4 regions of the Shewanella sp. FDAARGOS_354 genome follow, and region 3 is predicted to be linked to each of the others. Evidence: predicted binding sites of a transcription regulator. Region 3 holds the regulator's gene; each other region holds the start of a gene.

The links. Region 3 encodes sigma-54, which starts transcription at its own class of promoters, with help from an activator protein. Its sites were predicted from a motif close to GTTGGCACGNNNNTNGNNT; they were not measured.
Region 1: flgF (flagellar basal-body rod protein FlgF) is a predicted target of sigma-54. The motif match lies at 1,613-1,631, and genes of this name have one in related genera.
Region 2: flgA (flagellar basal body P-ring formation chaperone FlgA) is a predicted target of sigma-54. The motif match lies at 1,560-1,578, and genes of this name have one in related genera.
Region 4: CEQ32_RS13405 (TorF family putative porin) is a predicted target of sigma-54. The motif match lies at 1,811-1,829, and genes of this name have one in related genera.

Annotation. Positions count from the first base shown of each region.
Region 1 is NZ_CP022089.2:29,671-32,817, forward strand. It holds gene flgD (flagellar hook assembly protein FlgD) at 1-65, shown strand, start outside; gene flgE (flagellar hook protein FlgE) at 135-1,496, shown strand; gene flgF (flagellar basal-body rod protein FlgF) at 1,668-2,411, shown strand; gene flgG (flagellar basal-body rod protein FlgG) at 2,422-3,147, shown strand, end outside.
Region 2 is NZ_CP022089.2:24,464-27,610, reverse strand. It holds gene CEQ32_RS00140 (CheR family methyltransferase) at 1-486, opposite strand, end outside; gene CEQ32_RS00135 (chemotaxis protein CheV) at 589-1,509, opposite strand; gene flgA (flagellar basal body P-ring formation chaperone FlgA) at 1,715-2,422, shown strand; gene flgM (flagellar biosynthesis anti-sigma factor FlgM) at 2,498-2,824, shown strand; gene CEQ32_RS00120 (flagella synthesis protein FlgN) at 2,827-3,147, shown strand, end outside.
Region 3 is NZ_CP022089.2:4,406,924-4,410,070, forward strand. It holds gene ptsN (PTS IIA-like nitrogen regulatory protein PtsN) at 1-259, opposite strand, end outside; gene hpf (ribosome hibernation promoting factor) at 262-549, opposite strand; gene CEQ32_RS19830 (RNA polymerase factor sigma-54) at 578-2,053, opposite strand; gene lptB (LPS export ABC transporter ATP-binding protein) at 2,160-2,891, opposite strand; gene lptA (lipopolysaccharide transport periplasmic protein LptA) at 2,888-3,147, opposite strand, start outside.
Region 4 is NZ_CP022089.2:2,970,544-2,973,690, forward strand. It holds partial or broken gene CEQ32_RS13390 (hypothetical protein) at 1-341, shown strand, start outside; gene CEQ32_RS13395 (response regulator) at 415-1,212, shown strand; gene CEQ32_RS13400 (HU family DNA-binding protein) at 1,360-1,632, shown strand; gene CEQ32_RS13405 (TorF family putative porin) at 1,921-2,613, shown strand; gene rimK (30S ribosomal protein S6--L-glutamate ligase) at 2,659-3,147, opposite strand, start outside.

The DNA of each region.
Region 1 (3,147 bases), 650 kb from region 3:
TTTTGAATCTCAAGGGTGGAATGGCCTTTAAACTGTCGGATGTACTTGCGATTAGTGAAGTTTAATCGTTATCAAGATTGTAAATGGACATCACACTTGTCCATCATTGAATTGAGCAAATATAGAGGTGAATTATGTCGTTTAACATTGCATTGAGTGGCATTTCTGCTGCGCAGAAAGATTTGAACACTACTGCGAACAATATCGCGAATGCTAACACCATTGGCTTTAAAGAGTCGCGTGCTGAATTTGCGGATGTTTACGCTAATTCAATTTTCTCAAACTCAAAAACCGCTGTGGGTGGCGGTGTGGCTACGAGCCAAGTGGCGCAGCAATTCCACCAAGGTAGTTTGCAACTGACGAATAACTCGTTAGATTTAGCGATTAAAGGCGGTGGCTTTTTTGTAACTGCGTCCGAGATAGGTACCTTGGATCATCAGTTTACTCGGGCAGGTGCTTTCAAAGTCGACAAAAATAATTATATGGTTGACTCAGCAGGGAATTTTTTGCAGACCTTTCCAGTAGATAAAGATGGTAACTCTACCTCTGTCAGTTTAACGACAGCTAAGCCAGTACAAATTCCTGATACTGCAGGTAGCCCTGTTCAAACTGAAAACGTGACTTTGCAGATGAATTTAAATGCAAAAGAAGGTTCACTCGATCCTGCTGCTTTTGATCCTTTAGACTCCAAAACCTATAACAGTGTGACATCCATGACGATTTATGACTCTCTGGGTGAGCCACATATCATGACGACCTATTTCGTCAAGCCAAATAATGGCTCATATAATGGTGAAAACAACTGGGTTGCATACTATGCCATTGATGGTAAACAAGTTGATATTTCTGGCCCTGCTGGTACATATCAGACTGACACCAATGGTGATGGCACTCCCGATGCCTCTGGCACAGCTCAAACGGCTGGCGGCTGGAAGGGATCGGTTCTGAAGTTTAATTCTGTCGGTGTGTATACTGGGAGTGATCCGGCAGTCGTCGCCACCGAAGCGCTAGGGGTTGGCGGCGCTGGCGTGTTAGGCCCTGGTGCTGATGGCACTCAAGCCGTGACTATTAAATTTAATGCACCAACCCAATATTCAGCTCCCTTTGCCGCCACTGAATTGTCACAGGACGGTACCACAGTAGGGCGTTTAACCAATGTCGAAATTGGTGAAGATGGTTTGATCACTGCCAGTTACTCCAATGGTTCAACAGTGCCATTAGCCCGCGTTGCTTTAGTTCGCTTTGCAAACGAGCAAGGTTTGACACAAGTGGGTAATACCTCGTGGAAAGCCAGTTTATCGTCAGGTCCTGCGCTGGCTGGTGAGCCTAACAGTGGTACGTTTGGTAGTCTCAGTTCTTCAGCGTTAGAGCAATCTAACATTGACTTGACGACTGAGCTGGTGGATTTGATTTCGGCACAACGTAACTTCCAAGCCAACTCACGTACGCTGGAAGTGAATAACACTCTGCAACAAACTGTTCTGCAAATTCGTTAAGTTAATCTTGCCTCTGCTAAGTGTTGCCGCAAGCGGCAACACTTAGCCTCTTTCTGTTGTGCATTCATTCGTTTATTAAAATCTCCTAATTTATCAGTTAACTAGCTGCTTATTTTATTGGCATGATGTTTGCTTTGCTATTGTCAGGTTGAAACTTTGACGGAGCAGTCTGTGGACAAATTCCTTTATATCTCCATGAGCGGCGCTAAGCAAAATATGAATGAGTTGGCTTTGCGTGCCAACAACTTAGCCAACGCAAATACCGATGGATTTAAGTCGGATATGGCGCAAGCCAGATCGATGCAAGCCTTTGGTGAAGGATTGCCGACAAGGGTCTTTGCCATGGTTGAAACCCCCTCCGCCAATTTTCGTTCGGGCCCGATTAAATCTACTGGACGCGATCTTGACGTTGCCATTAAAGGTGACGGTTGGTTTGCCGTGCAAGCACAGGATGGTAGTGAAGCTTATACCCGTTCTGGCAGTCTCAGTTTTGACTCAACAGGTTTATTGCATAACGACCGTGGTAATCCCGTGATGGGTGATGCCGGACCGATTGTGTTACCGCTGCCAATTGAAAAGGTCACTATTTCACAGGATGGGATTATCTCTGTTCGTCCTCAAGGTGCGACGACAGAAGTCGTCGAAGAGGTAGGAAGATTAAAGTTAGTAAACCCCGGCAATGCACAAATGATGCGCGGCGAGGATGGGTTGTTCCGTTTGGTATCCGGTGATCCGGCGCCTGCCGATCCCAGTGTATTTGTAGAAAGTGGTGCTGTAGAGGGCAGTAACGTCAACCCCGTAGATGAGATGGTGTCCTTAATCGACCTACAGCGACAATTTGAATTGCAAGTGAAGATGATGAAAACCGCGGAAGAAAATGACCGCGCTTCATCCTCATTAATGCGGGTTAGTTAGGAGATAAATTATGCATCCAGCGTTATGGATTAGTAAAACTGGCTTAGACGCACAGCAAACCGATATTGCGGTGATTTCAAACAACGTCGCTAACGCCAGTACTGTGGGCTATAAAAAAAGCCGCGCGGTATTTGAAGACTTACTTTATCAAACTGTTAACCAAGCGGGTGGGATCAGCGCCTCTAACACTAAGTTGCCAAACGGTTTGAACATTGGTGCGGGTACCAAGGTGGTAGCCACCCAAAAAATGTTTACCCAAGGCAATATGCTGACCACGGATAACTCGCTCGATTTGATGATTGAAGGTCCTGGATTTTTCGAAGTGCAGCTCCCCGATGGGACTACGGCTTATACCCGTAATGGTCAATTTACCTTAGATGATACAGGGCAAATTGTCACGCCGGGTTCGGGTTATGTGTTGCAACCTGCGATCACTATTCCTGAGGATGCAACCAGTATTACTGTCTCTGCTGAAGGGGAAGTCTCGGTAAAAACACCAGGTGCGGCGGAAAACCAAGTCGTTGGGCAGCTCAGTATGACCGACTTTATTAACCCGTCGGGTTTAGATCCTATGGGACAAAACCTATACACCGAAACTGGTGCGAGTGGTACGCCTATTCAAGGCACTGCATCACTTGATGGTATGGGAGCGATTCGTCAAGGTGCGTTAGAAACCTCTAACGTGAACGTGACCGAAGAGCTAGTTAACCTCATTGAAAGTCAGCGGATCTACGAG
Region 2 (3,147 bases), 650 kb from region 3:
ATACTCAGCATTTTTACAACGCTCCAACATAGAAGGCGAAAGATCCGTTGCTTGAATCGAGGCACCACCAGGCAGCGCCCCAGGTTTTTTTTGCTGGTACTCTAATATGGTCATCGCTAAAGAATATGGCTCTTGACCCGACGAGCAAGCTGCAGACCATATCTTTAAAGGTCTACCTAACTTACTGTATTCTGGTAATAGCGCATTATTAAGCAATTCAAATGGATAACGATCACGAAACCATAAGGTTTCATTAGTGGTCATGGCATCAATAACTTCAGCTCGTAAAGCTCGTTCCGTGGGTTTCATCGAATGCTTTACCACATCGGATAACGAAGGAAGGTTATATTTGCCCATCAATGGCGCGAGACGACTACGTACGAGGTATTGTTTATTTTCACCTAGCACGATGCCGCTATGTTGTTCTAAAAACAACCTAAATTGATTATATTCGGCTTCAGCGAGTGATTTATCAGGCACATTCACGTCCTAGATCCTATAGCAAGCACCAAAATAAGTGCACAACAATCATGTAATAAGGGCTAGATTATAGCGTAAAGCTCAACTAGGCACTAACCCACACTCTCACTACAAACTTAAATGCTTGTTCACTGCCGCAGCTAATTCGTCAGGGTTAAATTTTGCGATAAAGTCATTGGCACCAACCTTTTGTACCATGGCTTGGTTAAAGACACCGCTTAATGAGGTGTGCAGTACCACCTTGATATTTTTAAGCTTAGGATCATCACGGATCTCAGCCGTTAAGGTATAACCATCCATTTCGGGCATCTCAATATCGGAGATAATGAGTGGAATTTCATCGGCAACGTTATTCATTTCACTTGCAATGGCCTTGAGCTTATCAAGTGCCTCACGACCATCTTTTGCCGTGTCAATTTGTAAATTTAACGACTCTAACGACCGAATAATTTGCTTGCGTGCCACCGCAGAATCATCAATCACCATAATATGGTAATGCTGACTTCTATCGAGAGTAAGTTGCTCATTAACCTCTTCACTAATGGCCGTTTTGACAGGTGAGATTTCATCTAAAATCTTTTCAACATCTAAGATTTCAACCAACTCACCTTCAATCTCGGTAACCGCGGTTAAATAGGAATAACGCCCAGCACCTTGCGGTGGCGGCATAATAGCTTCCCAGTTCATGTTGATAATACGTTCAACAGAACTAACCAAGAACCCCTGCACACTACGGTTATATTCCGAAATGATGATAAAGCAATTTTCAGTGCTCGCTAACGGACGCCCCCCCGTTGCCGCACTCAGATCGATAACAGAAATAGTTGTGCCGCGAATATGGGCAACTCCTTTGACGTAAGGATTGAGTTTAGGCAATGTCGTTAATGGCGGGCATTGCAAAACCTCTTTCACTTTAAATACGTTTATCCCAAACCGTTGACGACCATTTAACTTAAATAGCAATAGTTCTAGCCGGTTTTGACCTACGAGTTGGGTTCGTTTGTTGACTGAATCAAGAATACTCGACATAACTCTGCCTTGTTGTTCTGTTTATGTACGGCCCTAAAACTCGTTTGAGTATAGGCATATTAATTGCTTACGTCTTGTTATCGATAAACATAGTTGAAACTAAGTCAAACTTCTGACACCAAAAATCTAAGAAAGAAGCATTGAACAGTTTCACGCTTGATAAAAGTATAGGTGTATTCTGGCGTTACAAGCTAGTCTCTTCATTATGAAAGTAAATTTAGTCTATTTTTTGAGTATTTTCGCACTTTTTCTATCCACGGCAGCTAAGGCTGAACCCGTGATACCTAGCGTATCGGCGATATCCGAATTAGCTAAAGCCCTTATTAATGAAAAGATTGCTGTACCTGCAAATGCGAAAGTCGACATTAATCCACAAACGGTCGATAACCGAATGCTGCCAGCACAGTGTACATCACCAATAAGGGTCGAATTAGCTTCAGAACGCGAAATTAGCCGTAATAACACCATAAAAGTTAGTTGTGATACCCCCGATCTCGCCTACCCTTGGCAGATTTTTATGTCTGTTAGAGTAGACATTCTTTTTCCTGTTGTGGTCGCAACCGAAACCTTAGCGCCAGGTGAATTAATCAGTTCTTTACAGGTCGAGATCCGCTATGTTGACCAAAATAGTTTGCGTGGCATGCAATTTAGCGATACTAATCAGCTAACAGGCGTGAGAGTTAAACGCCGAGTCGCGAAAAATTATCCTATTTTTGCGAACAACCTTTGCTTTGTCTGTAAAAATGACACAGTGTCGATTTATGTGCGTTCAAATAACTTCGTACTAAAAACTGTGGGAGAGGCGCTGCAAGATGGTAATATCGGCGACCAAATTCGAATCAAAAATAGCAGTTCTAACAAAGAGCTAGATGCCATAATTACGGCGATTGGCGAAGTAGAAGTTAGAATGTAAAATAAGCTAAAGCTTTTCGATAAGCTGCCGATACCCCAGTTAAGAAATCCCGTATACATGACGCTGGAGCCTAAAATGGCAATTGATATTAGCAAATTTAACGCCGGAGCGGCCGCACAAGTCCGTTCAAACAGCACTAAACAAAGCAGCGAAAGCGAGAAAACCTCTCAGGTAGCGGCTAAATCAACTCAACTAAAAGGTGACTCTGTTGTCATTACGGCTCAAGCTCAACAGTTACAAGGAGCTCAAACCAAAATGGCCAGTCTACCTGAAGTCGACCAAAAGAAGGTGGCCGAAATAAAACAAGCCATTGCCGAAGGTCGTTATAAAATTGATCCCGAAAAGTTGGCTGCGAATATTGCCAGCTTCGAAGCAGAATTAAATGAGCTTAATAAAGAGTAACTATGACAGAAATAGCTAAACTGGTAGATCAACAACACGCCCATTTGGCTGTTCTTAAACAAATTATTCTTAAGGAAAAAGGCGCTTTGGTTGACCAAAACGCCGATTTGCTTTTGTCGCTTGCTGAGCAAAAATCAACATGTCTACAAGCCCTTAAAGCAAATGATGACTTGCTGGCTAGTCACAGCGATAAAGCCTTACTCACGGAGCAAGTTGAGCTATCCGATAAAATGGCAGTGGTTAAAGAGGCACTCGCAGAATGCAAAGATCTCAACGCACAAAATGCTAGTTTGATCGAGATGAATCTTGCAAGCCTAAACCGC
Region 3 (3,147 bases):
CTATCGGCTCCTCACATTTTATCAATATCGCTATGGGTTGTGTTATATCGGTTAATCGACCATGTGGAATGGCGATACCGTTACCTATACCTGTGCTACCCATCTTTTCGCGCGCCACGAGGCTTTCGAAGATCTCTTGAGATGAGAGGGTGGGGTACTGGGCAGCGGCTAAGTCGCTGATGAGTTCCAGTACCTTTTTCTTACTGCCCGGAGTGGCGCAGGTTGTGCACTCCGGCCGCAGTATGGTACGAAGTTCCATTGCTAGTGTTTTGTTAACTTCTCTTTGTGTTTAATAACCTGACGATCAAGTTTATCAATCAGGACGTCTATGGCAGCATACATATCTGCATGCTCTGAAGTCGCGAAGACTTCACCACCGGTGAGGTTGATTCTCGCTTCGGCAATCTGTTGCATTTTCTCAACATTGAGCACAACGTGCACATTATTGATCTGTTCGAAATGACGTTCAAGTTTTGAAAACTTTTCCTCAACATATGCCCGTAACGATTCAGTAATCTCGATATGGTGTCCACTTAGGTTTATTTGCATAGAAACGTCCTCCGATACTCACAATAGGCTATAAACTTTTACGCTGATTGGAAGGGGGAATAAGCATCGCTTCTCGGTACTTCGCAATGGTTCTGCGCGCAACGTTAATTCCCTGTTCTGCCAGAAGTTGAGCCATCTTGCTGTCGCTTAATGGTTTTTTCTGGTTTTCCGCTGCAACCAGTTTCTTAATGAAAGCTCTGATTGCTGTGGATGAGCACTCACCGCCATCATCCGTCCCGACGTGGCTTGAGAAGAAATATTTTAGTTCAAAAAGTCCTTTTGGGGTATGCATGTATTTTTGAGTCGTCACCCGTGAAATGGTGGACTCATGCATCTCTACCGCCTCGGCGATATCGTTTAGGACCATAGGTTTCATGGCTTCTTCGCCATATTCGAAGAAACCCTGTTGATATTGCACTATACAGTTTGCCACCTTGAGCAGTGTTTCGTTACGGCTTTCAAGGCTTTTAATAAACCACTTGGCTTCTTGCAGATGGCCACGAATAAATTGGCTATCAGCTTGATTTTTTGAACTTCGGGCCATTGCTGCATATTGCTGATTTACGTTGATTTTTGGCATGCAGTCAGGGTTTAATTCGACCACCCAACGGCCGTTTTTCTTCGACACCGATACATCGGGGATCACATATTCTTCATCGACAGGGGTGATGAGTAAACCGGGACGAGGGTTCAAGGTTTGGATCAGCGCAATACTGTCCCTTAACTCGTCCTCTTTCAGTTTGGTCTTACGCATTAACAGCCTAAAGTCGCGAGCGGCGATCAGATCTAAATGATCTTTGATCAACATGCGGGCGTTTTCGATGTGAGGGGTATCAGGCGAAAAATGAGATAGCTGGATCAGTAAACATTCGCTTAAATCCCTTGCCGCGACACCAACAGGGTCGAAGTGTTGAATACGCTTGAGCACGGCTTCGACTTCGTCGAGTTCAATCTCGGGATTGCCCATGGCTTCGAGGATATCTTCAGTGCTTTGAGTGAGATAACCTTGATCGTCAATGGCATCAATAATCGCGGTGGCAATGGCTAAATCGGTTTCAGAGAAGGGTGTGAGGTTTTTTTGCCATTCTAAATGTTCGTACAACCCCTCGCTAGTTTCCCCTTGGAAGGGCATGTCATCTTCACGGCTGGCGCCAGAACCTGAGTTTGGCGATGCGGTAAAGACTTCATCCCAAGTGGTATCCATGGGTAACTCTTCGGGCAGAGATTCTTTGGTCAGCGACTCGGCAATGTCCACGGTGGAATTATCTTGTTCCTGTGGCTGGGCAGTCGTTTCGCTAAAGTCGGTATCGGCGATATCTTGCTTACGTTCGCTAGGCGCGTCAAATTGCTCCTCTTCCAGCTCGAGAAGAGGATTAGAATCTAAGGCTTGCTGGATTTCTTGTTGCAGTTCCAATGACGACAGTTGCAGCAGGCGAATGGCCTGCTGAAGTTGTGGCGTCATGGTTAACTGTTGACCCAGTTTGAGCTGGAGTGACGCTTTCATGTTACCGCTGATCCCTAGGTTATTATTGTGAGTTTAGGTCGCTTGATATCATATGGATGGAGCCTAGCGCTCTCAAATTCAAGGCTTATTAGCTTTGTTTTAGTAACTATAGCCTGAATTGTTCACCTAAGTACACAGCCCTAACTTGCTGATTGTCTAAGATCTCTGCGGGTGTGCCCTCGGCAATAAGATTACCGTGACTCACAATGTAAGCATGTTCACAGACGTCTAAGGTCTCGCGCACATTGTGGTCAGTGATCAGTACACCAAGGCCTCGGCTCTTAAGCTGCTCGATAATTTTCTTGATATCGATAACGGAGATCGGATCAACGCCCGCAAAGGGCTCATCAAGCAGAATAAACTTGGGGTTGGCCGCTAAGGCGCGGGCAATTTCGACGCGTCGACGTTCACCGCCCGATAAGGACATGCCTTGGCTGTCACGAATATGGGTGATATGGAACTCTTCTAGCAGTTGCTCTAGTGCTTCTTCGCGCTGGTCACTATTGAGCTCTTTACGGGTTTGCAGTACCGCCATGATGTTGTCGTGTACGGTTAATTTACGAAAGATACTCGCTTCCTGTGGTAGGTAACCAATACCTTTGCGGGCACGCAGATGCATAGGATCGGCGGTTAAATCATCATCGTCGATAAAGATATGGCCTTTATCGCTTTTAACTAAGCCCACGACCATGTAAAAGGTGGTGGTTTTGCCCGCGCCGTTAGGGCCGAGTAGGCCGACGACTTGACCCGTTTTGACCGTCAGGCTGACATCTTTGACAACCTGACGACTCTTATAACTCTTGGCGAGATTCTGTGCTTTTAAGGTGATTTGGGTCATTTAGAATCCTGTTTTTTCACAGGTTTATCTGTTGGTGTATTTTTGAGTTCTTCCTGATAATTATCAGGTTGAATAATGGTAATTACGCGATCATCACCATTGCCGCTACTTTCGGCGATCAGTTTTTGCTGAATAATATCGTAACGAATTAAATTGCCTGTAACTTGACTACCCGCTTGGTCTAGGGTCGCTGTACCAGTTAGGGTCAACGTCCGAGTGGCCATTTCATAGCGAATCTCTTTGGCGCTAGCAGATG
Region 4 (3,147 bases), 1.4 Mb from region 3:
CTGTTTGCCATTGTTGCCCTATTACGGGCTGTCGCCACCACCTCCTTCGATTTGTTTACCTTAGGTGTATTACCCGTTTTGTTTGGCATACTGACACAAGCACCTTGGTCTAGCTTAGTGCTCAAAATTTATATTGGATTACAAACCTTAGGCCTGTCAGCACTTGGACTGCCATTATCGCCTATCAGATTACACCTCAAGACGTTAAAGTGGTGGTAGAGGGTCATAACATCCCGATGTTACCGCTGGTGCTGTCTATCATTGCCCTGCTATTAGTACAGTATTGGATCGCATTTTCACGGGTAACCCGTGATTATTTAACTGCAAAATTGAAAGCTTGATTTAATGTGTTGCGAAGCAGTTATTTCTCGCCTAAGTTAACGCCTTTCTAAAAAAGCCCAATAGCTTGTGACTATGACTCATTTATCGCCTAACGAATTATCGATGCTTATTATTGAGCCATCGGAAACCCAGCGCCGCATTATCATCAAGCGCTTACAGCAAGAAGGCATTGTTAGCATCGAAAATGCTGCCAATATTGAAGAGGCTAAAGGACTCATTGCTCGACACAAACCCGATCTCATTGCCAGTGCAATGCATTTTGAAGATGGAACAGCGACCGAGTTTTTGAACTACCTGCGCAGCAAAAGTGAATATAAAGATATTCAATTTATGCTGATCTCAAGTGAATGTCGCCGTGAACAATTGGAGATTTTCCGCCAGTCTGGCGTAGTCGCGATTCTGCCAAAACCTTTTAATGCCGAACACTTAGGCAAGGCGCTAAATGCGACCATCGATTTGCTCAGCCACGATGAACTCGACTTAAGCCACTTCGATGTGCACGATGTACGCGTGCTTGTGGTTGATGACAGTCGCATGGCACGTAATGTGATCAAGCGAACTATTGGTAATTTGGGGATAAAACTGATTACCGAAGCAGAAGATGGTGCGCAAGCCATTGAATTAATGCGTCATAATATGTTTGATTTAATTATCACTGATTACAATATGCCCAGCGTTGATGGACTGGCATTAACGCAATTTATCCGTAATGAAAGTCAACAATCCCACGTGCCTATTTTAATGGTCTCGTCTGAGGCTAACGATACACATTTAAGTAATGTATCTCAGGCTGGGGTGAATGCCCTGTGCGACAAGCCCTTCGAACCCAAATTGGTTAAGCAACTCTTATATCAGTTGCTCGAAGAATAAAACCTAAGTCACGAATGGCGCAAATACCCTCCAATTTTGTTACTTCGATGACACAAGCCCGCAGCAAAGGGCTTTCCAACGCTTTAACCTTGTGGCATGTTAGGCTCGCTGACTTACATAAATCTACGGAAAGAAGAGACAATAAAAATGAACAAAACTGAACTTATCGCCAAAATTGCAGAAAATGCCGATATCACTAAAGCTGAAGCAGCACGAGCATTGAAATCTTTCGAAGCGGCGATTACTGAATCAATGAAAAACGGTGACAAAATCTCTATCGTCGGATTTGGCTCCTTTGAAACAGCGACTCGTGCAGCTCGTACTGGTCGTAACCCACAAACGGGCAAAGAAATCCAGATCGCTGAAGCCACTGTGCCTAAGTTTAAAGCGGGTAAAACCTTGCGTGATAGTGTGAACTAATTCGCTCGACATTGATTTTATAAAACGCCTCCTCTGTGAGGCGTTTTTTTTCCCTCACGAAAGCATAAAAGATGATTTTTTGCACAAACACAGTGCGTCCACCGCTCCATTTTTGAGCGCTTTAAAACATTTAATTAACATAAATTATGTAACCAGTTGTTTTTAAAGATGTTCAAATAATGGCATGTGATTAGCAACTCCCTTATCAGAAAAAACCATGATGCACCAATGCCGCCGTATTTAAGTGGCATGAGTGAATCGATAAATAAATCAATCGAGGGGATGAGTATGAGAAAATCACTGTACAGCGTTTTGGCATTATCGACGGGATTATTACTAACCACTAACGTCTTTGCGGCGGTATCCGGCAATATTGGCGGCACATCAAACTATCTATGGCGCGGAGTGACTCAAACCAATGATGCGGTGGCGATCCAAGGCGGTCTTGACTACAGTCATGACTCAGGATTTTATGCGGGTACGTGGGCATCAAATGTCGATTTTGGCAATGACACTAGCTACGAGTTAGACCTCTATGCTGGTTACGGTGGCAACATCACCGACGATCTCAGCTATGATTTTGGCTATCTCTATTATGCCTACCCCGATGCCGAAGGCAGCATCGATTTTGGTGAGCTCCACGGGGCTATTACCTGGAAGTGGGTCGAACTTAGTTATTCCCACGTGATCAATGCGGGTGATGACGTAGCGGCGGAACCACTCGATAACAAAGATATGAGTTATCTTGCCGCCACAGCATCTTTCCCTTTAACCGAGAAACTTAGCCTGTCATTCCACTATGGCTACTCCACAGGAGATGTGGTTGAAGCTTGGTTTGGTGAGGATAACTATGCCGATTACAACCTAACACTTAGTGCAGATACCAGCATGGGCACAGTCTCTTTTATGGTATCAGATACTGATCTGGCTGATGACGATGCTAAAATCGCTTTAGGTTACTCCTATAGCTTTGATTTATAAAATAAAGAACTAAGAAACACGCCGCGTTAATCGCGGCGTATTTTATTAAGCGATCACCGCCCGATTCGACTTACGTGCTAACACCATTTTCTCAATATATTCCACAATAGGCTCAGTTACCGAAATACCCGTAGTTTGCTCAATACCTTCGATACCGGGAGCTGAGTTCACCTCAAGGATCAACGGGCCACGATTCGAACGTAAAATATCCACGCCTGCAACGACTAATCCCATCGCTTTAACAGCGGCAACGGCCATCTTGCGCTCTTCTGGCGTAATTTTCACTTTTTCACCACAGCCGCCTAAGTGTAAGTTTGAACGAAAATCGCCCTCTGGCCCCTGACGCTTCATCGAGGCCACCACTTTATCACCCACCACAAAACAACGAATATCACTGCCGTTGGACTCTTGAATATACTCTTGCACCAAAATATTGGCTTTGAGCCCTAAAAAGGCTTCAATCACGCTCTCAGCGGCGGTTTTCGTTTCCGCTAATACCACCCCAATCCCCTGCGTACCTTCGAGTAACTTGAT